DNA from 2 places in the Oribacterium sp. FC2011 genome. Region 2 is predicted to be linked to the other one. Evidence: riboswitches for the same ligand, from Rfam matches in the RefSeq annotation. Region 2 holds a riboswitch; the other holds the start of a gene.

Region 1 (12,687 bases), on a different contig from region 2:
GAAGCAAAAAGTGAAAATCATAAGTTTATAATGGAGGCTTAAAATGGCAAGTGGAAGAATGGAATTTCATGCTCAGAGTATAATGCAGCATGCGAACTTTTCTTTTGTGTTACCCAATGATGTTGAAATGGCAGAAGTTAAAGATCCAAAACACTATGAACGACCAACAAAAAGTCTGATGCTTCTTCATGGATTAACCGGTACGGATACAGACTGGCTGTTCGGCGGAGTAGCCCAGGAAATGGCCATACAGTATAACCTTGCTGTATTTATGCCCACAACCGGCAATTCATTTTACCTGGATAAGGGATATGTCGGCGGCAATTTCTGTCAATTTGTAGGTGAAGAGCTGCCGGATTATATCCATAAGGTTTTCGGATACTTCTCGAAACGGGAGGACAACCTTATTGCAGGTTTATCCATGGGTGGATATGGAGCAATCCATACTGCATTTGCCTATCCTGATAGATTTTCACAGTGCATTGCCTTATCTTCGGCAATACATATAGAGGACATAGCAAAGACAGATGCTTCAGCTGCAAGCCTTATGCCGGTCGAAATGCTCACGGATGTATTTGGTGATCTGTCTAAACTTATTGAATCGGATAAGAATCCAAAGGTTCAATATAAGAATCTAAAGAAAGAAGGTAAGAAAATACCAAAATTATATATGGCAATCGGTACTGAAGATTCTCCGGAATTATATAATGCAAATACGGATTTCAGAGATTTCCTCAAGAAGGAAAATGCCGATTTCTTCTATGAAGACGGCCCCGGAAAGCATAATTGGACATTTTGGAATGAGTATTTAGACCGTGGGTTATCCCGGATGCTTGGATGATATCATGGTGAGATCTTAAATAACATGATCTCTTATAGTATTGAATAAGGAAAGTGAACGAAGAGTATTATGCCATTTCAAATAATCAGAAATGATATAACCAAAGTTAAAGCAGATATTATCGTGAATACTGCAAACCCGAATGTAACGGTCGGTGGCGGTGTTGATTCTGCCATATATCTGGCTGCCGGGAAGGATAAACTCCTTGCCGAGAGGAATAAGATAGGCGTCCTGGCACCGGGTAATGTTGCCATTACGCCGGCTTTTGACCTGGATGCCAGGTACATAATCCATGCAAGTGGCCCATGGTGGAATGGCGGCAAAGAAGGTGAAGCAGAACTTCTTAAAGCCTGCTACGATAAATCTTTACAGCTTGCGGCAGAATATAAATGTAATTCGATAGCATTTCCATTACTTGCCACGGGAGCGTATAAATTCCCTCAGCGTCTTGCAATGGAAATCGCAGTCAATGCTTTTACCGAATTCCTGGAAGAACATGATATGGAAATCATCCTTGTTGTGTTTGAGGAGCAGTCAGTAAAGATATCCGGAGAGTTGGGAGAGGAAGTCAAGAGCTTTATTGATGATGACTACGTTACGGAAACTCTGTCTCGGGAATATGAATATGACAGTGCATCACAGACGGTATTCAGCCAAAGTGTTTGTTTTGACGAGGAAACACTTGACGAAGTAGTTTCTGATGAAAGTGCTCCTGAGAAAGAAGCCCCGGGAGCAGCAGGTCCGGGCAGGCTTACGAGTGTTTTAAGGTCTGCAGGATTACCGGCTTTCAAACCATTTTCGGCTAAAGGCGCTCCCGCAGCAGGCTCCTCGGGAACCCTGGATGACATGCTGAAGAGCATATACAAAGAATCCTTCGAAAAACACCTGCAGAAACTCATTAACAAGAAAGGTCTCAGGAATTCCGAAGTATATGCGGCTGCCAATATCTCAAAACAGTATTTTTCACGTATCATGAAAGGAACCGTAAACCCTTCCAAGAAAAAAGTGCTTGCACTGGCTGTCGGACTTCGTTTGAACCTTGATGAGACCGTTGATTTCCTGAGAATCGCGGGATATGCTTTATCTCCTATTTCCCAGACGGATGCGGTTGTAAGGTATTTCATTGAACATAAGGACTATAATGTTATAAAAATCGATATTGTCCTCTTTGATTACGGCCTGGACCCTCTGTCAAAAGACTGAATTTTTAAAGGTAAACTTCAGGTTTGCCTTTACAGGGGATTGAGATGAAGAAAAGAATAATTTATGCAGCGGCAGCAGGAACTTTAGCTTGTATGATGTTGGTCGCCTGCAGCAATAAAAAAATAGCTGAGACTGTTTCTGATCAGACTTCAGAAGCGATTGAGACAGAGGCGCAGGGTGGGGCTCCATCAGAGGAATCTGTAAAAGATAGCAGTGAAAGCAGCGAGGCGCCGGCAGATGCACCTGAGCAGAAGAGTGATGAAAAGGCAGCATCTGAAATGCAGTCAGGAGAAGCTGTGCACTATGATGGACAGATACTTTTCCGCAACTATTCTTCACAGGCCCCGGGCTATGGCGCTATGTGGGGAAAGTTCCAAAGAAATTCTACTGTATATGTTCCGGGAAGCCTTTGCACCTTTGATCCAAAGTCTCCCGAAAAAGGAATAACCACTGTCTGTGAAGACAGCGGAAATGGCTGTTTGTACCTTAAGGATGGCAATATCCTGTATTCCCAGAAAGTGACTGATTATTCAGCTGAAGGCGAGCAAATGAGTCATGTATATAAGAAGGAACTCCCGGACGGTGAAGATAAAGATATATGCCCCGGTGAAATTCGGGGATTTTCTCCTGACGGCGGGCATTTTGTTGTCTATACATACACCCTTGATCCATATAAGGTGCAATATTATATTTACGAAACCGGAGACATAGATACAGACACCGCTCATTATGAGCCGGAGGATAGTGCTTTATTCCTGACCATGGATGATGATAATGCATACTTCCTGGAGAAAAAGGAGGGTAATATCCATACAATCGTCCAGGTCAGCAACAATGGAAATATCTACAGGCTTGGAGAGTGTGACTTTACAGAGCTTGCTGAATACGGTATCTCCTATCCGGAATTTTCAGGAGATATTACGACAGATAACGGAAAACTTGAAGCGCAGTTTGATTTCTATGAAGGTACCGGGCATTTCTACTATACAAGTGCAAAAGTAAGTGTTCCGATCTGTCAGGACACGGAGAACGAAGCAGGAGATTCTGTGTTATTTGATGCAGAGGTTGAAGATATTCATTTTGAGGAAGATCCTCAGTCTGTTTATCCTGACGGAATTAAAGATATGATGTATGACTATCCGGCCCCGGATTCCGGAAAGGGAGTTGCCAATGTCATTCAGAATTACGAGGAACTTGATGAAGGTATATTTTTCACCAAGGCACAGAGCCACAGGGATTCCTTTGAGGACGTAGGCTGGAGAGAGTACTATTGTCTCCTTAACTACTATTATTATTTCCTTCCGAAGGGCGAAAAAGATCCTGTGCTCCTTTATACCATGTTTGAACCTCTGGGTAAAAAAGGAACTCTCGATGAATACGAGTACTATGAAACACAGCCAACTCTGTACGCCTATGCCGGATTCTATGAAGATAAGGATGGCAAGCTTGTCGGAGCATACTATGAAGAAATATATACCGGAGGTCCGGAGACTCCGACTGAGGTATCAAACCTGTATAATATGGCAGAGTTTTCTGATGAGTTTTATTATGAGCATCTTAAGGATGATTATAGTCTGGATGACTTCGTTGTTTCGGATCTTCATGAATTTACGGATTATATTCATTCCTGGGTGCCACAGAATAGTATACCTGTCAGACCGGCACAGTATGATGAAAATGGCAATCTGAAATTTGAACCGGAGCTAAGTATAAAAGACGGCGACAGCGTATACATGTGCCATTTAGGATTTGATAAGGATGGAAAGATATATTACATACGTCCGGTGATCATGGATTGAAATGAATCAAAAACCCCGTCCCCTGAGAACTATGGGTACGGGGTTTTGACTCGTTTTGCAAACTAAATGACACATTAACCCGTGCCCGGGATCATTCCACTCCAATAACCCTTGCTATATGCATTGCAAGGTAGCCTACCTCTGCATCCTGGTACGATTTCTTCAAAAGCCTGCTCATCTGATTGCAGATGTCAGCGGAAAGTTTAAATGTGTCCGGATACTTCAGCTCCATGTAATCATTAAGATTCATTTTCAGAAGCTCTCCGGTTTCGATGCGTGTCACCATATAGCGGATATGATTCATCATACGGTTGTATCCGAGGGAGGTGACTTCAAGCTTGTGCCCGGTCTTTTCTTCTATATAAGAGATACAGTTACGCACTATCTGTGCGGTCTGAAGAGATCTGGCAACATTTTCATTAACGATGGCAGAGTGAACGTGCAGCGCGATAAATCCGATCTCATCTTCATTTATGACGAGTCCGAATTTTTGCTCCAGAACAGGTGCAACGGTTTCCGCCACCTGATATTCCATATGAAAGAGAAGGCGAATGTCATCCTTCAGAGGATTTCTGATACTTTCGCCTTTTTTTATTCTCTGGACAGCAAATGCCAGGTGATCTGCCATAGGGAATACTATGGTTCTGTCTACTTTCCCAAAAGCCTTTTCTGCTTCATCAAGAACAGCATCCGAAATCTCAAGACATACAGGATCCACCGCGTTGACGATGGACATGGCATTGCCACGTTCCGTTGTCTTTTCCAGTGAGTAGATGGAGGCATCTTTGGGAAGGTCCAGTCTCTCAGAGATCTTTACACCGAATCCTATACCCTTATGGAGAACCAGATAAGATTTAAGCCCCTCATCATTTTCCGGGTCAGCCGAAATATTGTTATCAACACCCACAACAATGATAGAATTATGATTTAAAACTTTTCTGACACGATACATAGTTTATATTTATCCTTCGTCTAAAAAACCCCTCCCAGGCAGTTCCTGAAAGGGGTTGTGAATCTCGAATCTAAAGCTGATCAGGGTTTTAGCTCTGTATCGCCATTATATGTTTTTTATCCGAGAATGTCGATAGCAATTAAATCTTCGCCCATATTCACCTTTCCGGTCTTGATGAGACGAACCTGCATGTTGTCATCGAGGTCGGTGCAAAGAACAGGAGATGCGGTTGAAGGAGCATTCTTGCTGATGAAATCAAGATCCATCTTAAGCATCGGATCACCCTTCTTAACCTTCTGACCGTTCTCAACAAGAACTGTAAAGCCCTGACCGTCAAGCTTAACGGTATCGATACCCATATGGAAGAGCATGTTGATGCCATCCTCGGTTTCGAATCCGATAGCGTGCTTTGTGTCAAAAACAAATGTTACTTCGCCGTCGCAGGGAGCATAGAGAGTACCGTCTTCCGGAATCATGCATGCACCCTGTCCCATCATGCCGCCGGCAAATGCCTCATCCGGAGTCTCTGAAAGTTCCTTGGCTTCACCGTTGAGAGGGCTTCCGATAATTATGGTTTTAGTTACTGTCTTTTCTGAAGCAGAAGCGGTTTCCTGTGATAATGTTTCTGCATTGGCATTAGCATCTCCATGATACTCTGTTGAAGGCTGTGTCTCGAGATAATCCTCAAGATTTGACTTTACAACAGTAACTGAAGGTCCGTAGATAACCTGTACGCCTGTACCTTTATGTACAACACCTGATGCGCCTGAAGCCTTGAGCATACCATCATTTACAAGTTCAGGCTTCTTAACTGTTACACGAAGACGGGTAGCGCAGCAGTCAACGTCAGAAATATTTGCCTTACCACCGAGACCCTTCATGATAAGGTCGCTCTTTTCATCTGTAACGTCTGAGTTTTCACCGTCCTTCTTTGCAAGATAATCCTTCTTGCTGTAGAGACGTGTTTCCTGATCGTCATCTTCGCGACCCGGTGTCTTAAGATCAAACTTCTTGATAAGGAAGCTGAAGATAAAGTAGTAAAGCAGGAAGTAAATGATACCTACAGGAATTATAAGCATCCAGCTTGTCTTCTCGTTACCCTGAAGGATACCGAAGAAGAACAGGTCGAGAAGTCCGCCTGAGAAGGTGAGACCAACTGCGATATTGAGCATATGTGCGATCATGTATGCTGAACCTGCGAGTATAACCTGTACTACGAAAAGCATAGGTGCAACGAAAAGGAATGAGAACTCGATAGGCTCTGTGATACCTGTAAACATTGATGCAAGAGCGGCTGAGAGAAGAAGACCTGCGGCCTGACCGCGCTTCTCAGGCTTTGCAGTGCGAACCATGGCAAGGGCTGCACCCGGGAGACCGAAGATCATGAAAATGAACTCTCCGGAGAAGTATCTTGTAGCATCTGCACTGAAGTGAGCAACATGCTGTGAATCTGCAAGCTGAGCAAAGAAAATGTTCTGACCACCCTGAACAAGCTTTCCTGCAACTTCCATCTGTCCGCCAACGGCTGTCTGCCAGAAGGGCATATAGAATACATGGTGAAGTCCGAATGGGATGAGTGCACGCTTGATGAGACCGAAGATAAGTGTTCCGATATATCCGCTGCCTGTTACGAGACCACCGAGAGCGAAGATTCCCTTCTGAACGAATGGCCAGAGGTAGAAGCTGAGGATACCCACTCCGATATAGGCAAATGTTGAAACGATAGGTACGAAACGTGAACCACCGAAGAAGGAGATGGCTGCGGGAAGCTCTATCTTATAGAACTTATTGTGAAGAGCCGCAACTCCGAGACCTACGATGATACCGCCGAACACACCCATCTGAAGGGTATTGATACCAACGATGCTTGTTACCGTTCCTTCAAGAACACCCTCTGCAACCGCACCGTCAACGATCATTCCTGTGATGTTGAGCATGGCTTCGATGGTGATGTTCATTACGAAGAAAGCGATCATGGCAGCGAGGGCTGCAACTTCCTTTTCCTTCTTTGCCATACCGATGGCAACACCAACTGCAAAGATAAGGGGAAGGTTACCGAAGATGGCACTTCCAACAGCGTTCATAATGTTAAGAAGTGCATTAAGCGGAGTACCGCTTCCGAGAAGTGCCTCCATATGATAGGTGGCAATAGTGGTTGGGTTTGTGAAACTGCTGCCGAGTCCAAGTAAAAGGCCTGCAACCGGAAGCATGGCGATAGGAAGCATAAAGCTTCGTCCTACACGCTGTAAAACTGAAAAAATGTTGTCTTTCATAGATCCTCCTTGATTTATCCGTTCGGTTCAGGACTTCATGTACAAAAAATGCCCCCGCGTTTACGCGGGGGCATAAAAAAACAGACACTTCACCACATAAACATAGAACACGTTTTATGTACAGTGAATGCCTGCGAACAGTAACATACTGAATTGAACATCAGTAGGTTAGCACCACGTCAGGCAAATGTCAAGAGGGAATTTAAACTATTATTGTACATCCAATCTCTTTTAGGGTAACAGTTCAGCCGGTGGACCAGGCTTTTGCTTGACTCATAATCTGCTTTACGGGGATATGAGTCATGTAGAATCAGACTTGGCATTGACTCATATCTGGCGTTTTGGTGATATGGGTCATGTAGAATCGGACTTAACAATGACTCATATCCGGATTTTAGAGTTTTGGGTCATGGAGCAGCAGAACTTGAATATCTACTACTCATTCGTACACCATGGTTAACAGGCTGAACTGTTACCTTTTAGGCGGTTCCAAACCATGGTCTGGGTCATGGAGCCGGTTTCTTCGAGTTCTTTCAGCATCAGTTCTTCTTTTTTCTTGGCGATGAGGGTTTTTGCGGCGGGAATCTTCCCCTTAGAATCCTGGTAAATCAAAAAACGTAGAGATAAGGTGAAAAAATTAGTGAAAAATTGCAGAATAATTTACTATTTAATAGTATGTGTTATTATTTATTTGTAAGCGTGCAGAAGAAAAGAGATAGATGGTATGAGAAAAACAAGATTGGCAGCAGCATTTTTTTTATTGACAATATTAGCGGGTTTTACAGCAATGGCCGGAACATGGAAAAATGATTCCAGGGGTTGGAGGTATGACGAAGGAAACGGTTCATATCCTAAGAACACCTGGCAGTGGATAGACGGAAACAATGACGGTATTTCAGAGTGTTACTATTTTGATGAAGATGGTTACTGTCTCATAAATACAACTACACCTAACGGCTGGGAAGTAGATTCAAACGGTGCATGGATTGTGGACGGTGTTGTTCGCACCAAGACGGCGAATGCATCAACCCCGGGTATTCCAACCGATCTTGATTCTGCAAGATGGTTAGATCTGACATCCCTGAATAGCAATAAAGTAGTTCTTGACGGAAGCAGATACCGCATAATGGCAGTAGCCTATGGCCGTGTATATAATCCTGATGAATATGTACGTATTCTTGATGCGGTAAGCAGAGGTGAATATATCGTAGATTCAAATACCGTATTTGAATATAAGTATACTGATCCTGCCACGACTCTTCCTGAATATCAACCGGGAGATACTGCGTTACAGTGGTTTGCACGTCTCTGCAATAATGGTTCTTTACGCCAGAATGACATATTTAAGGTTAAAGTCAGCGGAAATCATATCGATGCTTTTACCGATATCACATCAGAATACTGATTTATATATCCAAAGGGGACGGTTCTCGTAAGTGATCCGTCCCCTTTGGCTCTGTAAGATATATTTAAGACTTAAATAATGATATATTTAAGTCTTAAATAATGGTTGAATACTTAACAATTTAATGTTACATTTGAATCAATAATCCCGGGGTGCCTGATACAGGCTGAGATTAGACCCGTTTAACCTGATCTGCATAATGGCAGCGTAGGTAGCGATATTTGTAGAGACGAGTTTTCAACAGAAACTGGTTTTCTAAATACAGGTCTATATGTTTGATTCAGAAACCTCCGGGAAATAAATAACCGGAGGTTTTTTTATGTCACAAAATCCAGAAGAAAAACATTATGTAACTTACGGTTCACAGCAGAACTCTGATTGTGGCTGCGGCTGCGCCCTGTCACCGGAATCTGTTAAGATCACAGGCTGTCGTTTCGCCCTGAATATCATGGATGACAGGTACATTTCCATCATTCTGGGGGCTCTTCAGAAAACCGACACTTCCAAAATCTGGCAGGACACCGGAAGACTTTCAACGGTATACCGGGGAAAACAGATCCATGTTGAGGATGCGGTGAAAGCCTGCTTTGTCAATGCCTTTACCGAGGGAGTCCACATGACCATGGAAATGACTTTTTCCCGAGGCTGTCCCGGGGATGTTAATGCTGACGTAACCCTGGCAGAGGATGATGTTTTACAGAATGAACCACGGATCAAAGATATTCATTTTCCGGCAGACTGTAAGATCGCACTTTATCCCATGGGTATCCAAAACTACATGGAGCACATTGCAACAGTTGTAAATCATGCCATAGATTTAGGCATTTACGACAGATCCACACATTACTGTACTGTGTTAAAAGCTGATGTGCATGACCTTTTCTCATATTTTGATTACGTGAACACTTATTGCAGTGAGCACTTCAGTCATTATGTCTTTGAAGTAACCTTATCCGTTAACAGCCCGACAAAGGAGTAAAAAAATGCAGAATAAGAATGAGTGGAAATTAAAGGATGTTTTACTGGTAGCGATTTTAGGTGTTTTATTTGGAGTTGTTTATCTCGGATGTACCTATGCAGGCGGTTTTCTGTATGGATTACTGACCCCTGTCGGCCTTGCATCTCTGGGTTATGAACCGTTTTACGGTATTTATTTTATAGCCGGAGCTTTCGGTGTTTACATTCTCCGTAAACCCGGCAGCGGCATCATTGCCGAGCTTCTTGCGGCTATACTGGAATGTCTCAAGGGGAACTTTTTCGGTCCTATCATTATCTTATCCGGCATTGTTCAGGGCCTTGGTTTTGAGCTCATTATAATGCTTAGAAAATATAAGGATTTCAGTACAGCAGTCATGATTGCCTCGGCCGTTCTTTGCTCTGTATTTACAATGATCTACAATCTGATCATCAGCGGCTATAACCGGATTGCGGTTCCTGTTCTTTTGCTGATGCTGGGTGTCCGTATAGTCAGTGCTGTTCTCTTTGACGGACTTCTGGTGCCTGCATTGACCAAGGGCCTTGTTAAGGCGGGAATGCTCAAGGGATATGCTGTGGCTGATGCTGTGGATACGGACCTTTATGAATTAACCGGGATTGCATGATGACAGAAGAAAAAAGCTGTATGCTGGAACTCAGGGACGTGGTATTTCGATACAATCCTCACGGGAAAAGAAATATTCTTGATCATTTGTCCCTCAGCATAAGTGATAAAAGGATAACGGTTATAACCGGGCGGAGCGGCTGCGGGAAAAGCACTATGGCAGCGGTTTCCGCCGGCTTGTACCCGGAAAATGGAGGTTTTCTTGAGGGTGGCGGGATACTGCTTTACGGTAGACCTGTGGCGGACATGAATCCTCAGGAAAGAGCAAAGTATCTCACAGTTATGTTTCAGAATCCGGACCTTCAGTTTTGTATGCGGACTCTCAGGAAAGAGATGGAGTTTTGCCTGGAAAATCTATGCATTCCGGCATCAGAGATGGATCAAATGATACAGGAAGCGGCAGAAAACCTTGGCATAACAGAATTACTTGATAAACCATTATCGATTCTTTCCGGAGGAGAAAAGCAGAAGGCAAACCTGGCATGTCTTTTTCTCATAAAAAGTAATTGTATTTTTCTTGATGAACCTTTTGCCAATGTTGACGAGTCGTCAGCATTGGACCTTATCAAACAGATAGAAATGATGCACGATGCAGGCTTTTCCTTTGTGGTTATCGATCACAGACTGGACTACTGGCTTCCCGTTGCCGACGAAATAATCGTTCTTGGATCCGGCGGACAGGTGCTGAGAAGAGATATTAACAAAAAGAATCTTGAGGCTCATCATGATTTTCTTCATGACATGGGTCTTCTTTTTGATGTTTTAATAAGGAAAGATCTAAATAGTCAGATTGGTCCTGAATCTGCGGGAAAAACATTGAACTTTGATGAAAAGGTTTTAACAGAAGATGTTGACACCCGGGACTTCGCTGTAAGATTCAGTAATGTAACCATCCGTACGGAAAACCCCAAATGGAACAGAAAAGATATGGGAGAGATACTTCTGGAGGATGCAGGCGCAGTTTTTGAGAAGGGAAAAATGACTGCGATTTTAGGGCCTTCAGGCAGCGGCAAGACCACTGCCTTACTTTCCATATTAAAGCAGCATAGTTTCTCCGGCATTATCGAGGTAGAAGGTGAAAATCTGGCACACTGCAGACGTAAAGAGCTATACAGAAAGATTGGAATAGTATTTCAAAATCCTGCCAACCAGTTTATTTCCCAGAATGTTCAGGAGGAAATAGAATTAAGTATCAGGCAGTGGAACAGAAATATCGCAAAAGAACAATGCAGTAAAAAAGCGATTGAACTTCTCGCTGAATTTGGGCTGGATAGCTATCGACGATACAGCCCCTATATGCTTAGTCAGGGACAGCAGAGACGACTTGCGGTTTTGTCTGTTCTTGCCGGAGGACAAAGGATCCTTCTTTTGGATGAACCTACTTACGGACAGGATCATTTGTCCACAGTGGCCATTATGGATAGCGTGGCGGATAAAGTAGAGAGGGAAGAACTTACTGTAATCTTTATTACTCATGACAGAAAGCTTGCCCTGGAATATTCAGATTGTATCTACAAACTTGAGAACAGGAAGTTGCTAAAGATGCCCGATGCCCCAGGAGTTTAAAATACAGGCCATACTTTAACATTTTTTTTAGTCTGTGTAGTTATGAGGATTAAAGAATATTAGGGCGTTAAAAAGTGGCGTTATGAAATGAGGTTTAGAGTTTTATGTTGGAAAAATGGAACCCTTCAGTGAAAATGATCACCGTGTTTTTGTGCGTTTTTATTTTGACTGTTCGAAATAACACTAAACTTAATATTATTGTTTTTATTTCATTTGTTATTGGAATGCTGCTTTTTTCCGATGTAAAGCCCGGTAAAATATTTGCTTTTCTGTTACCTGCATTTATTGCAGCATTCGGATTATTTATCATGGGAATGTTTTACTCGAGAAACAGCGACATTTCCATAAAAACAATATTTGATATTTCTAAAGAGCAGCTTGAAGTACTGGCGACCTCAGGCAATATGGTCACAGCTCTTCAGCTTGCAACGAGACTCCTGGCTTATGCCGGGATGGGGATATTGTTCTCGTTGACTACCGATGGAGAATATTTTGTCAGAAGTCTCATGCATCAGCTGCGACTTCCGCCTAAATTTGCTTATGGCATTCTTGCAGCATTTTATCTTTTGCCCATGATGAGGAATGAGCTTAGGACTGTTCAAACCGCCTTTAGGGTCAGAAATATGTCCGGGTTCAGCCTTCGCCCGAAGATTCTTTTCACCATGCTGGTTAACAGCGTCCGGTGGTCCGAGAGCGTTGCCATGGCTATGGAATCAAAGGGGTTCTCTGGTGAGGCCGAAAGAACCTACCATGATATTCCAAAGCTTCATGTCCGGGATTTGGCCCTGGCTGTAGTTAGCGTCGGGGTAGTGGCTTTTGTTGCTTGAAATGGGACAAAAAATGCAAGCGCTAGGCACCGGCTCACGCAATATTCCAGCAATGAGGCTTTTATATTCTTTGTCGTTTATTCTGCTCCTCTACGTGTCATCAGCTTTACCGAGGAGTATTAAAATGGTCGGTAAGCACTTACTAAACTGCTTACCGACCATTTTAATAAAGTTTCATAGCACGTTTATCACAGTTCTGACAGCGCCTTTGCATTTTGCCA
Region 2 (12,687 bases):
ACTGTAAGCTCAAATTCATGAGAGAATTCCATCTTCATCCAACACCTTTACCTGTTTTTCAATCTTATCGATACTTAGAGAAGCCTCCTTCAGAAGAGACACACCTTTTTTATACATTTCAAAGGTCTTCTCAAGGCTGTCTTCTGTTTCCATACTTTCAAGGATCTCATCAAGTTCCGAAAATACTTCATTTAAAGGTTTTTTATTTTCATCAGCCTCAACGCCATTTACATAAGGATTTTTCTTTTTCACCGGCATACATCGTTCCTCCCGGAAAATCTTATTGATTTAAAAACGTAAATTCTTTCTGTCACATTCAACATTTTTAATTAACAAACGTTAATCACCTTTACAGATCAGGATTCATTAACAGATTCAATTCTGCTCTTGATGCTGCCGTCCTTCAAGGTTGTTGTGATAACTGAGCCAATGCTTACATCTTTCACACTTGAAACCTTGCCTCCGTCTTCATTTTGAAGATATCCGTAACCTGAGGATAGCTTACGTAAAGGACTTACCGCTTCAAGCTTTTCAGTATGGATCAAAAGTCTGTGTTTTGATTTCTCAATACTCTGCCTCATGACAGAAGGCAGATGTTCATAATCTCTGAGTCTGTTTCTTGACTTTAGCAGGCGGTCTCTCATGATGTTTTTAAACTCATCATAATCCTTTAACCGTTCTTTTTCGTCGGTCAGTTTATCCTGCATAAGCTGCTTCAGCTCATTTTTATACAGTATCTCCCTCTTTTGATACTCGCTGAGAATAGACTTGGGACTATGCTGATTGATCTTCAGCTTATACATGGAAAGCTTTTGGCGTTCATCCAGAATATGCTCTGACATGGAAGCATCCAGAGTTGCCCGGTAACCTGAAAGATCATTAAAAAGTTTATCAAGATCAAATACAGCCAGTTCGGCTCCAGCACTGGGGGTTGGAGCTCTCAGATCAGCAACAAAATCGGCAATTGTGGTATCTGTTTCATGACCTACAGCACTAATCACAGGTGTGTCGGCATCAAATATTGCCTGTGCCACTATTCTTTCATTAAATGCCCAAAGGTCCTCGATGGAGCCTCCGCCTCTTCCGACGATAATGACATCAAGTCCCATAAGATCCAGAGTTTTAATGCCTCTGACTATAGACTCGGCGGAACCTTCGCCCTGAACCTGTGCCGGATACAGAGTGATATCTACATATGGATTACGTCTTTTCGCAATCTGAATGATATCTCTTACAGCTGCACCGGTCTTGGCAGTAACCACACCTATCTTTCCGGCATATTGGGGAATCGGTTTCTTATACATTTCATCAAACATCCCCATTTCGGAAAGTTCTTTTTTCAGCTGTTCAAACTTTACATAGAGATCTCCAAGTCCGTCTGCGGTGAAGCTTTTGGCATAAATCTGATAACTTCCGCCCTTTTCATATACACCTACATTTCCGGTGCAAAGGACACTCATGCCATCCTCTAACTTAAACTGAAGCCCCGCACGATCTCCGGCAAACATGATGCCGGAAATCTGCGAAGCTGTATCTTTTAAAGTAAAGTAAATATGACCTGAAGAATGATATTTCAGATTTGATATCTCGCCTTTTATGGTAATGCCTGAAAGGGCAAAATCCTGAGCGAACATATTGGCAATATAGCGATTCAGCTGTGATACTGAATATGCTCGATTCGGCTTATTCATAACTTACTTATTATTCTTATTGATAAGGATATGAACACTCTTACCTTCCGAAGACTTCTTTTCTGTTATCTCGCCCTGAAGCTTACGGGGAGCTTTTTCTACTCTGGTAGACTCACGGCTGCCATCAACAAGTCTTGCAAGAACTCCGTTAACGAAAGATCCTGATTCGTTACCACCATACTTTTTAGCAAGCTCTATGGCTTCGTTTATAGCTACCTTCTCGGGGATGTCGTCATCATAGCTTATCTCATAAAGCGCGAGACGTATGGCTGTAAGATCAGTTTTTGTCATACGGTCTGTCTTCCAGCCTTCAGCTGATGAATTGATCCTTTCATCAAGTTCAGGAAGCTTATCTACGATCTTTTGTACTGCAGCTTCAAGTTCCTGCTGTTCTTCCTCGGAAACATTCTCAACCCTGAAGAGTACATCGCCGTCTTCATAATCAGGTGAAGCAAAATAGCTCTCCATCTGTGCAGGGATCTCATCTCCGGGATAAAACTGTGTGGAGAAAAGAAGTTTAAATTTGTGATCTCTTTCTTCTCGCTTATTCATATCTGTCCTATCTATATATTATTTCTATATTGCAAATGATTTAGTCATTTGTTTACGATCAATAGTTATACCTTTCGATAGTATAATTTTTGAACTTTACTCTGTGGTGACAACGCCGGAAATCTTAACATTAACATCAAGCACGTTAAGTCCTGTCATGGATTCTATGGCCTGAACAACCTTTTCCTGTACGTTCTTTGATACCTCAGGTATGGAGTAACCATATTTAACATTGAGACTTAAATTTACGGATACATGTCCTTCTTCTATGCTGGTGGTAACTCCCTTACTGAGGTCCTTGATACCCATTCTGGAAATGATCTCACCTGACCATCCTCCGTCCATGGAATCAACACCCTCTGTTTCTGTGGCAGCAATGCCTGCGATGATGGCAACAACCTCATCTGCGATTATCACCTGACCATCATCATCTTTTGAATATACAACGTGAGTCATTCTCTCCTGATTCTGTTCCATTAAGAGCCTCCCTTAAAAGTTGTGCAAATGCACATTTTACAGACATCTGCCTGATTTGTACAGAATATTTTCAGATTTAGGCATAGTCCGACAAATTTTTTTGTAATCTTGCGTCTATGATAGCACAATTCTGTATATTATGCATTAGGGAATCTTTTATACAAAAACCTGACTCCGAATTTATCTTTGATAAGCCGGTGAAAGTATGTGCCGTAGCTTAGACCGTTATATATTCTTTCAGTTTCTCATAGGTCTTGTCTCCTATTCGCTTTACATTTTTTATTTCTTCGATATCCGCAAACCCACCATACTTTTCCCTGTAATCGATAATGTTTTTGGCGGTTGCCGGTCCGACTCCCGGAAGAGATTCAAGTTCCTTCTGAGTGGCACTGTTAAGATTGATGCGATCTCCGGAATCATTATCCGCAGATGCCAGGGTTTCGATATCATCTGATCCATCAGATTCTTTATTATTTTGTACTTTCTCATCCGAGTCTGCATCAATCAATCCTTCCAGACTTTCAACATTTGAGAATTCTTCATCTGCTGATGAAAATTCAGTTGATTCTTTACCACGATTCTTTCCCGAATCTTCATTCTCGGAATCCACTCCGTATCCTTCTTTTTCTATAATAATCTTTGAAGACTTCTGTTCCGAGAAGGCATAGGCTGAATTATCCTTTTCCCTGCCTTTGGTCACATACCATAGTCCGCATAATACCATCAAGCCTATAATTATCAGTTGTTTTACTTTCTCGAGTTTTTTTTGCAGTTTATATTTATTCTTTTCAGTCATATATTTTATTCACTTTCTTTATATTAAATATTACTTTTATGCAACCAGATTTAACTTGACAGTTTTTCCTCATAGCTTATAATTTCTATGTAAACGCTAGGGGCGCTTTTGCTGAGATGATCTAAGGATCAACCCTTTTTACCTGATCAGGTTAGTACCTGCGTAGGGAAGCAAATATCTGACTATCCATGTCCGGATAGTAGTCTGCCCCTCCATTTTAAGGAGGTTTTTTTTATGTCAAAAAATGTCAGAACACTCGCTTACTGTGCGCTTTGCATCGCACTGGCTACCGTAACTTCAATGATCAAGGTCTTTGAATTTCCTACGGGCGGAGCTATCACTCTATGTTCCATGCTTTTCGCAACTCTTCCGGGTTTTCTTTTCGGACCTGTAGTCGGTCTCGTTTCCGGTGTAACTTATGGAATTCTCCAGTTTATTCTGGAGCCTTTTGTTCTTTCACCTGTGCAGGTTATCCTTGATTACATTCTTGCTTTTGGTGCTTTTGGTGTGTCAGGTTTCTTCTGCAGCAGGAAGAATGGGCTGTTCATCGGATATCTGGCAGCCTGTTGTCTTAGATGGTTCTTTTCTTTCTTATCAGGTTGGGTTTTCTGGGGCGAATATGCCTGGAGTGGTTGGAATCCGGCCGCTTACTCTGCGGTTTACAATTTGATCTACATCGGGGCTGAGGCGCTCGTGACTGTTGTGCTGTTGAAGGCCACTTCGGTATTCCATGCGTTTGACAGAGTGAAGGCTACGGTGGCTACGCAGGGTTAGTGATAAACCGGACCTTAAGGGATGTATTGGTGTATTGTAGTACTAAAAAATGATTTTAACAATGTCTGTTTTTAGACTATATATGAATGTGAAAATGCCCGAGCAGTCTGAAAGACCGGCTCGGGCATATGTTTTATTTCTGGATATTTATGGATGCAAATAACAGCACCTAAGAGTAGGCAAGACCACCTTGGTGCTGTTTACATAAATAATCATTAAAGGTTTTTCTGGAGTTTTGTGGCTTCGACGAGGTGCTGGGCAAGGACGGCAGTGGTTACGGTACCTACGCCGCCGGGGACGGGGGTTGCGGCTGAGGCTTTGAGGACGATCTGATCCCAGTCGCAGTCTCCGCAGAGGTTGCCCTGTTCGTCAACGTTAATTCCGACATCAATGACGGTGGCATCTTCTCTGACGTAACCGCTGCTTATTTTTTTGGCTTTACCGATGGCGGCAACTACGATGTCTGCTTCACTGGCAACGGCTTTGATGTTTTCTGTTTTTGAGTGACAGACTGTAACTGTGGCGTTCTCTTTGAGAAGGAGCATGGAGAGGGGTTTTCCTACTACCATGGATCTTCCGATTACGCAGACACGCTTTCCGGCCATTTCGATATTGTAGTCCTTGAGGATTTCCACAACTGCCTGTGCGGTGCAGGGGGCAAATGCATGCTTGTCACCACGCATCACACCGGCAACATTGGCATCTGTAATTCCATCAAGATCCTTTAGAGGATTCATTTTTTTCAGCATTGCCTCTTCGTCTATCTGTGCGGGAAGAGGTCTCATAACAAGGATTCCCTGGATTTCAGGGTCATCATTTATGAAGTCAAAGACTTCCTGGAATTCTTCGTTGGTGCAGTTTGCCGGAAGCTCATAATCCTTTACTTCCAGTCCGTAATCCACAAATCGTTTTTTGATGCTTCTTTCATAGGCGATGTCGTCTTCCTTCTCACCTACTCTCAGTACTGCGAGAGCCGGAAGGATTCCGTTGTACTTTCCCACAAAGTCCAGGCATTCGCCCTTTATTCTGTCTGCAATAAGCTTTCCTCTTAATTCTTTCATTTTTCTCCTTTATATGATAATTATATTGTGCCTGGTTCAGTTTCAGGTCCCGGCATCCTTCTGCAAAACAGAGCTATCTGACCAAAACCCAACCTGTTCAGATTTAACTATCAGCTGAAATCAATTTGTTCCGATTTAATTGTCAGCTGAAATCTACTTTATTTCTTTCTATTTTATCCCCATCATCATACTTTGGTTTAATGGTGCTTTCAACCTGTTCATAGATGAGTCTCGCTCTGGAAGTTCCGTCCAGAAGCAGCTTTCTTGCATATTCATTGAGCTCAATCATGCGGTTAGTGTTTTTCATCATTTTGGTATTGATGTAAACATTCATCACAGCTCCTTCGATGGCTGTATTCAAAAATGAAACTCCCACTCCAACGTCGCTAAGCATAAGCTTTGAGCCGTTATCCGCTAGCTGCTGCATATAGATAAGAGCTTCACAGGCTTTTTCCATAACTTTTATGGGTGTCATGGAAGCATTGGACAGGCAGGTTTCGAGAGTTGTTTCTTTATAATCTTTTTCCTCCACTGTGTCCTCGGGAAGTCCGTAGGCTTTGCTGAGGGGATAGAACACTTCTTCATCTTCATCTGAAAGCTTCAGAAAATCCTCTCTCAGTTTAGTGAGTTTTTCCTGTATTCTGATAAGCTCCGGCTCAAAGTCAGCGTACTTCTTTTTACCGCTTGTGAATGCACAGACCATAAGTCCGAGGCTTACGCCATAGGCTCCTGAAAGTGCACTGGCGCCTCCCCCTCCCGGGACCGATTCCTTCGCCCCGAGCTTAGACAGATATTCTTTTAATACTGTATCTCCTGCTGTCATGTCCTGATCCTCCATAATTAAATTATCAGCGATATAATCTACATTTACATGTCAGATATAGATTTAAAGATAATGCTTATACAGAGCCCTTAAGCTATGAACAAGTTTGTCAGATAGTATGGCTCAAAAAGCGGCATTAACAGATGAGGAAAGTATAACGGATATTTTATTAAAGTAGCAAGCATCATTGCTATATTTAATGCTCATATACATGTTAACCAAATATCATGTATATTTCCTTTTAAATATCTATATCTTGTATGCCAAAAAGTCCATTCCAAAACATTGCAAGAAAAGTCAACTAATGACATAATGAAATTGCACGATACTTTGCATTGGACTCCGTACGATAGTCGTTCGGCAGATGCCTTATAAGTCAAAGACCGTAGCAGGAGGATAAAAATGAATAATAATGTATCAACTTCAACCACTCAGTCACAGGTTGGTATCAATGTTTCCGGCAAGGTGCGTGACCTTTCCATCATGTCAATGTTTACAGCCATTGTGCTGATCATGGCATTCACCCCGTTTGGCATCATTGACCTGCCTCTCATCAAAGCTACTATCTTACATGTGCCGGTCATCATCGGCGGAATCCTTATGGGACCTAAGAAGGGTGCTTTCCTTGGATTCCTTTTCGGAGCAACAAGTCTTTTTAAGAACATCATGGCTCCAAGTATCCTTTCATTTGCATTTACACCGACAGTTCCTGTTCCGGGTCTTTCACACGGATCACCATGGGCTCTGTTCATATGTTTTGTACCTCGTATGCTTGTTGGTGTTACACCATGGCTTGTTTACAAAGCATTCAGCAAGGTTCTTCCCAAGATGAATGATGCAATCCGCTTTGCTGTTCTGGTTTTATGCGGCGCTGTGGGAGCTTTCACAAACACAGGTCTTGTTATGGGCACCATCTATGTGGTATTTAAGAGTGCTTATGCCGCAGCCAATAACATCCCGGTTGACCAGGTTCTCGGAGTGATACTTGGCATAGTATTTGGAAACGGTGTTCCTGAAATGATCGTTGCTGCTGTTATCGTTCCTATCGTTGTGACAGCACTTATCAAATCACGAATTGCAGCAAAATAAATTTTATTAAATGATTAATTTATACCAGTCAAATTTTATATTTGACTGGTATTTTTTCCGCCGGCAGTAATAGGCGGAATGAGGATTATTATGAAAATTCTTTTGATAGATGTTGGTAATTCAAATATCGTTATAGGTGTTTTTGAAAATGGCACAAAGCTTTTTCAGGACAGAGCAGTTACCAAACAGAGATGGGATCAGCTTAGCTTCATGAATGAGCTTCAGACTATCCTTGATAAGAATTCTGTTTCTCCTTCGGAGATTGAGGGTTCCATAATATCTTCGGTTGTGCCGGACATTAACCCTATACTTGTTTCCGCGATAAAGAGACTTATAGGAAAGGTACCGAAGATTGCAAGCAAACAGAACATTGACATCCCTGTCAGAAATTACGATATGTCTCTTCTCGGCATGGACAGACTTGTGGATATGCTGGCTGCGGTTACAAAATATGGTGCTCCCGTAATGGTTTATGATCTCGGTACCTGTACCACCATGTCCACCATCGATAGTGAGGGTTATTTCATTGGCGGCATGATTTCGGCAGGGATACAGCTGAGCCTGGATGCTGAAGCAGAAAAGACTGCCCAGCTTCCGAAGCTCACTGCTGATGCACCTGAAAAGCTCTTGGGGGATGACACGGTTTCGTGTATGATTAACGGAGAAGTCATTGGCACAGCTGCCATGATCGACGGAATTCATGACCGGGTGGCTGAGGAGATTGGTCTCCCAAAGAATAAACTACCTCTGGTTCTCACAGGGGGACTGGGGAAACTTATCCTGCCTTGGCTGAAGAACGAGGTCTGTTTTGAACCGGATCTATTGCTGAACGGTCTCGAAATACTGTATCACAAGACCATCAAATAAAAACTTCAGGAAGGAGTATTTATGCTTAAAGGTAAAAATATTTTGTTGGGAGTAACCGGCGGGATTGCTGCTTACAAGGCCGCTGACATTTGCTCAAGATTGGTTAAGAACCATGCCAATGTTGACGTCATCATGACCGAGCATGCCCTGAACTTCATCACTCCCAATACTTTCGAAGCATTGTGCCACAATAAGGTGGTAACAGATACCTTTGACAGAAACCACCCCTGGGAGGTTGAGCATATTGCCCTGGCGGATAAGGCGGATTGTGTCATCATTGCCCCTGCCACCGCCAATATAATCGGAAAGCTGGCAAACGGCATAGCTGATGACATGCTGACAACTACTCTCATGGCCTGCGAATGTCCCAAGCTTATCGCTCCTGCCATGAATACCAAGATGTGGAATAATCCCATACTTCAGGACAATCTGAAGAAGCTCAAGCATTACGGATGGACTGTTATCGAACCCGCGTCAGGACATCTTGCATGCGGTACAGAAGGTGCCGGAAAGCTTGAAGATCCATCTGTGATAGTTGACTGGGTCATCAATCAGGCGGCCTGCGAAAAGGATATGAAGGGGCTCAGCGTCATGGTCAGTGCCGGACCTACATGTGAAGATCTGGATCCTGTACGTTTTCTTACCAATCGTTCCTCCGGCAAGATGGGCTACAGCATAGCTTCAGCCGCTGCCGCAAGAGGTGCAGAAGTTACTCTGGTAAGCGGGCCTGTGAACCTTCCTCATCCTGCAAATGTCAAGGTTGTTAACATCAGAAGTGCCGCTGACATGTACGAGGCAATCACCTCTCGTCAGAAGGATACGGATATCATCATCAAAGCGGCTGCCGTAGCAGATTACAGACCGGCTACCGTTGCAGATAACAAGATAAAGAAGAAGGATGACGGATCTGATCTCTCACTTCCTTTGGAAAGAACAGATGATATACTGAAATATCTCGGAAAACACAAAAAGAAAGGCCAGTTCCTTTGCGGTTTTTCAATGGAAACCGAGAACATGATTGAAAACTCCAGAAAGAAGCTTGAAAAGAAAAACCTGGACCTCATCGCCGCAAACAACGTTAAAGTCGAAGGCGCCGGCTTCCAGGGTGACACCAATGTCCTCACATTGATCTCACATGATTCGGAAGTTGAACTCCCACTGCTTTCAAAATGGGATGCAGCAAACAGGTTGCTGGATGAGATCATGAAGCTTCGCTAATTATATTCTATAAAAGCTAATCCACAGGAGACGGTTTTCTTATAAAGGAACCGTCTCCTGTGGATTATATGACCTAATAATTTGATATGAGTCATGTACAGATACTGTTATTGATCACTTCAACTGAGACCGGCAAGCACTGCGTCCAGCTTTTCCTGCATCTCGTTTACATGCTCTCTTTCGATAACAAGAGGCGGTACGAAACGGATGGTGTTGTGTTCTGCCGAAATGAGGATCAGCTTCTGCTCGAGCAGGGCTTTCTTCACGATTTCACCAACCTTTACTCCTTCCGCAAATTCAAGTCCCTGGATAAGACCCTTTCCTCTGTGGTCAACCACCAGATCAGGGTATTTTTCCTTAATCTCCTCGAGAGCCTTCCAGAGATGCTCTCCCATCTTCTTTGCGTGTCCCGGAATGTCTGCTTCTTTAAATACATCCAGAACTGCTGAAGCAACCGCACAAACAAACGGATTTCCGCCGTAGGTGGATCCGTGATCACCTGGCTTCATGGCCTCTGCAGCTTCCCCGCAGGCAAGGAAAGCGCCGATGGGAACTCCGTTACCAAGGGCCTTTGCCACTGTCATGACATCCGGCTTCACATCGTACTCCTGCCATGCGAAAAGATATCCGGTACGTCCCATTCCGCACTGGATCTCATCCAGAATAAGAAGGAGATCATTTTCATCACAGAGCTTTCTCACGCCTTTAAGGAACTCCTCTGTGGCAGGATATATTCCGCCCTCACCCTGGAATGTTTCCATGATGATAGCTCCGGTGTTTTCATTGATAAGAGCCTTGACCGAATCAAGGTCGTTGTAGATTGCGAACTTAACTCCTCCGATTAGCGGCTCAAAAGGCTCGCGATAATGATCCTTACCTGTCACGCTGAGAGCACCCATACTTCTTCCGTGGAAGGAGCCCTGCATGGCGATGATCTCGCAACCCTTCTTACCTTTATTAAAATGATAACGACGGGCAATCTTAAGTGCACCCTCTACGGCCTCGGTTCCTGAATTGGTAAAGAAAACCTTATCCATACCGGTCATCTCAGTAAGCTTCTCTGCAGCTTCAACAGCCGGCTCGTTGTAAAACAGATTTGATGTATGAAGAAGTCCCTTGTCGATCTGTGACTTCATTGCACGGTTAAGAAGAGCGTTACCGTAACCCAGACCGCAAACCGAAATACCGGCTCCGAAATCCAGATACTTATTGTCTCCTACATCGTAGAGATAGACTCCTTCTGCGTGATCAAATGCAACAGGAAAACGATTATAGGTTTTATAGAATACTTTATCTCCATCGTTCAAAACACGGTCGTTTACAACATTGCCCTTTACAATGGAGTCATCCATATATTTCATTGTCATACCTCCGATACCGGGGAATCATCCCCTCTGTAAATATGCTTTAAGCGTCTCTCCCGATCATTTTATCAGAAAAGACGCTATTCTTTAAATATTAGTCAAATGCTTTATCAATTGATTTCTCAATCATGGTTCCGATACCCTTATTAGTGAATATCTCAAGCAAGAGACAGTGAGGTACTCTTCCGTCAAGTATATGCACACTGTTAACGCCCTTCTTCATGGCATCTATACAGTTCTGAAGCTTGGGAAGCATTCCGCCTCCGAGAATTCCGGAATCAATCATTTCCTGAGCCTCATCAAGGCTTAATGTATGTATAAGGGAATTTTTATCTTCAAAATCTTTGTATACGCCCTCTACATCAGTAAGGTAAGCAAGCTTCTCGGCATGCATAGCTGCTGCAATGGCACATGCCGCATCGTCAGCATTAACATTGTAAGTCTGACCGTGATCATCAAAGCCTACAGGACAAATAACAGGTATAAAGTTATCATCCATGAGATCTTTAATGACGGTGGTATCAACGTCTACAACCTCTCCTACAAAACCGATATCCTCTCCATTACTGTATTTCTTTACACACTTAAGAAGGTTTCCATCCTTGCCGGAGATACCCACAGATTTACCGCCCAGGTTGTTGATGAGCTGTACAAGTGATTTATTGACCTTATTAAGCACCATCTCAGCGATTTCCATGGTTTCATCATCGGTAACTCTGAGTCCGTTTACAAATTTTGGCTCCTTGCCGACTTTGCTTATCCACTTTGAAATATCTTTTCCTCCACCGTGAACGATAATAGGCTTAAGTCCAACCAGTTTAAGAAGAGCCACATCCTGCATAACCTGCATCTTGAGGTTCTCATCTGTCATGGCTGATCCGCCATACTTTACGATAACTACCTTGTCCTGAAATTTCTGAATATATGGAAGTGCCTCAACCAGGGTTGCAGCCTTATTCATTATCTCCTGTGAAATGTCCATCTCTTTCTCCTTACGTACGATATTCTGCGTTAATGTCTACATACTCATGTGTGAGGTCGCAGCCCCATGCGGTGGCTGTCTCAACGCCCTCGTTCATTTCAATAAGGGCTGTGACTTCCTGATATCCCAGGATCTCAGCAGCAAAATCCTCATCAAAATCAAGGGGTACTCCTTGTTTATAAACAGCTATCTTTCCTATATCATTAACGAAATACAGGTCCACCTTTTCAGGATCGAACTGAGCTCCGCTGTAACCCATGGCACAGAGGATTCGTCCCCAGTTTGCGTCTCTTCCGTAAATTGCTGCCTTTGTGAGGGTTGATGATACAACGGATCTGGCTAATGTTCTCGCCTGATCCTTGTTTCTCGCCCCGACAACCTTTGCTGTGAAAAGGTGTGAAGCTCCCTCTCCGTCTGCAGCCATTCTTGTGGCGAGGGTTGCATTAACCTGATGAAGAGCAGATCTGAATGTTTCGAAATCCTCATCATCGTCAATAATTTCTTTATTCCCCGCGGTGCCGTTTGCAAGGATCACACAGGTATCGTTTGTTGATGTATCACCATCAACGGAAATCATGTTAAAGGTATCAACGATATCTTCGCTGAGGGCTTTCTGCAGGAGCTCCTTGGAAATAGCAACATCTGTTGTCAGGAAGCAAAGCATGGTGCACATTCTCGGATGAATCATGCCGGAGCCCTTTGTCATTCCGCCGATATGAACCTTCTTGCCGTCAAGCTCAAACTCCACGGCAAATTCTTTGTTCACAGTATCTGTGGTCATAATGGCTTTGCTTGCCGAGGTTGCGTGAGCCTCATCGCTTTCGAGAAGCGGAATCATTTCAGAGATGGCATTAAGCATCTTATCTACTGGGAGCTGCATACCGATGACACCTGTTGAAGCTACCAGTACGGACTCTGCGGAAAATGTATCTCCGAAGTGCTCTGCAACACACTTAGCTTCGGCTTTGCAGGCATCCATACCCTCTTTTCCGG

What was found. Region 2 has a riboswitch for thiamine pyrophosphate ahead of thiT (energy-coupled thiamine transporter ThiT). Riboswitches for the same ligand answer to the same signal wherever they lie in the genome.
Region 1: it holds a riboswitch for thiamine pyrophosphate, as region 2 does, so the genes downstream of both, T357_RS0115315 (YkoF family thiamine/hydroxymethylpyrimidine-binding protein) here and thiT (energy-coupled thiamine transporter ThiT) in region 2, are expected to answer to the same signal.

The regions. Positions count from the first base shown of each region.
Region 1 is NZ_JNJM01000023.1:46,808-59,494, forward strand. Features, by position in the region: gene T357_RS20510 (hypothetical protein) at 1-14, shown strand, start outside; gene T357_RS0115285 (alpha/beta hydrolase) at 44-841, shown strand; gene T357_RS0115290 (macro domain-containing protein) at 911-2,044, shown strand; gene T357_RS0115295 (hypothetical protein) at 2,089-3,843, shown strand; gene T357_RS0115300 (PRD domain-containing protein) at 3,935-4,795, opposite strand; gene T357_RS0115305 (PTS sugar transporter subunit IIABC) at 4,912-7,068, opposite strand; gene T357_RS20515 (hypothetical protein) at 7,793-8,473, shown strand; TPP riboswitch at 8,612-8,705, shown strand; gene T357_RS0115315 (YkoF family thiamine/hydroxymethylpyrimidine-binding protein) at 8,793-9,452, shown strand; gene T357_RS0115320 (ECF transporter S component) at 9,457-10,074, shown strand; gene T357_RS0115325 (ABC transporter ATP-binding protein) at 10,074-11,639, shown strand; gene T357_RS20520 (energy-coupling factor transporter transmembrane component T family protein) at 11,744-12,466, shown strand; gene T357_RS0115335 (mannitol dehydrogenase family protein) at 12,641-12,687, opposite strand, start outside.
Region 2 is NZ_JNJM01000005.1:62,342-75,028, forward strand. Features, by position in the region: gene T357_RS0105385 (polyprenyl synthetase family protein) at 1-38, opposite strand, end outside; gene T357_RS19035 (exodeoxyribonuclease VII small subunit) at 16-252, opposite strand; gene xseA (exodeoxyribonuclease VII large subunit) at 357-1,691, opposite strand; gene nusB (transcription antitermination factor NusB) at 1,695-2,243, opposite strand; gene T357_RS0105405 (Asp23/Gls24 family envelope stress response protein) at 2,340-2,720, opposite strand; gene T357_RS20045 (ComEA family DNA-binding protein) at 2,938-3,516, opposite strand; TPP riboswitch at 3,605-3,702, shown strand; gene thiT (energy-coupled thiamine transporter ThiT) at 3,751-4,290, shown strand; gene T357_RS0105420 (bifunctional 5,10-methylenetetrahydrofolate dehydrogenase/5,10-methenyltetrahydrofolate cyclohydrolase) at 4,506-5,351, opposite strand; gene T357_RS0105425 (cyclodeaminase/cyclohydrolase family protein) at 5,494-6,174, opposite strand; gene T357_RS0105430 (ECF transporter S component) at 6,577-7,263, shown strand; gene T357_RS0105435 (type III pantothenate kinase) at 7,354-8,130, shown strand; gene coaBC (bifunctional phosphopantothenoylcysteine decarboxylase/phosphopantothenate--cysteine ligase CoaBC) at 8,152-9,348, shown strand; gene T357_RS0105445 (aspartate aminotransferase family protein) at 9,468-10,700, opposite strand; gene argB (acetylglutamate kinase) at 10,807-11,688, opposite strand; gene argJ (bifunctional glutamate N-acetyltransferase/amino-acid acetyltransferase ArgJ) at 11,705-12,687, opposite strand, start outside.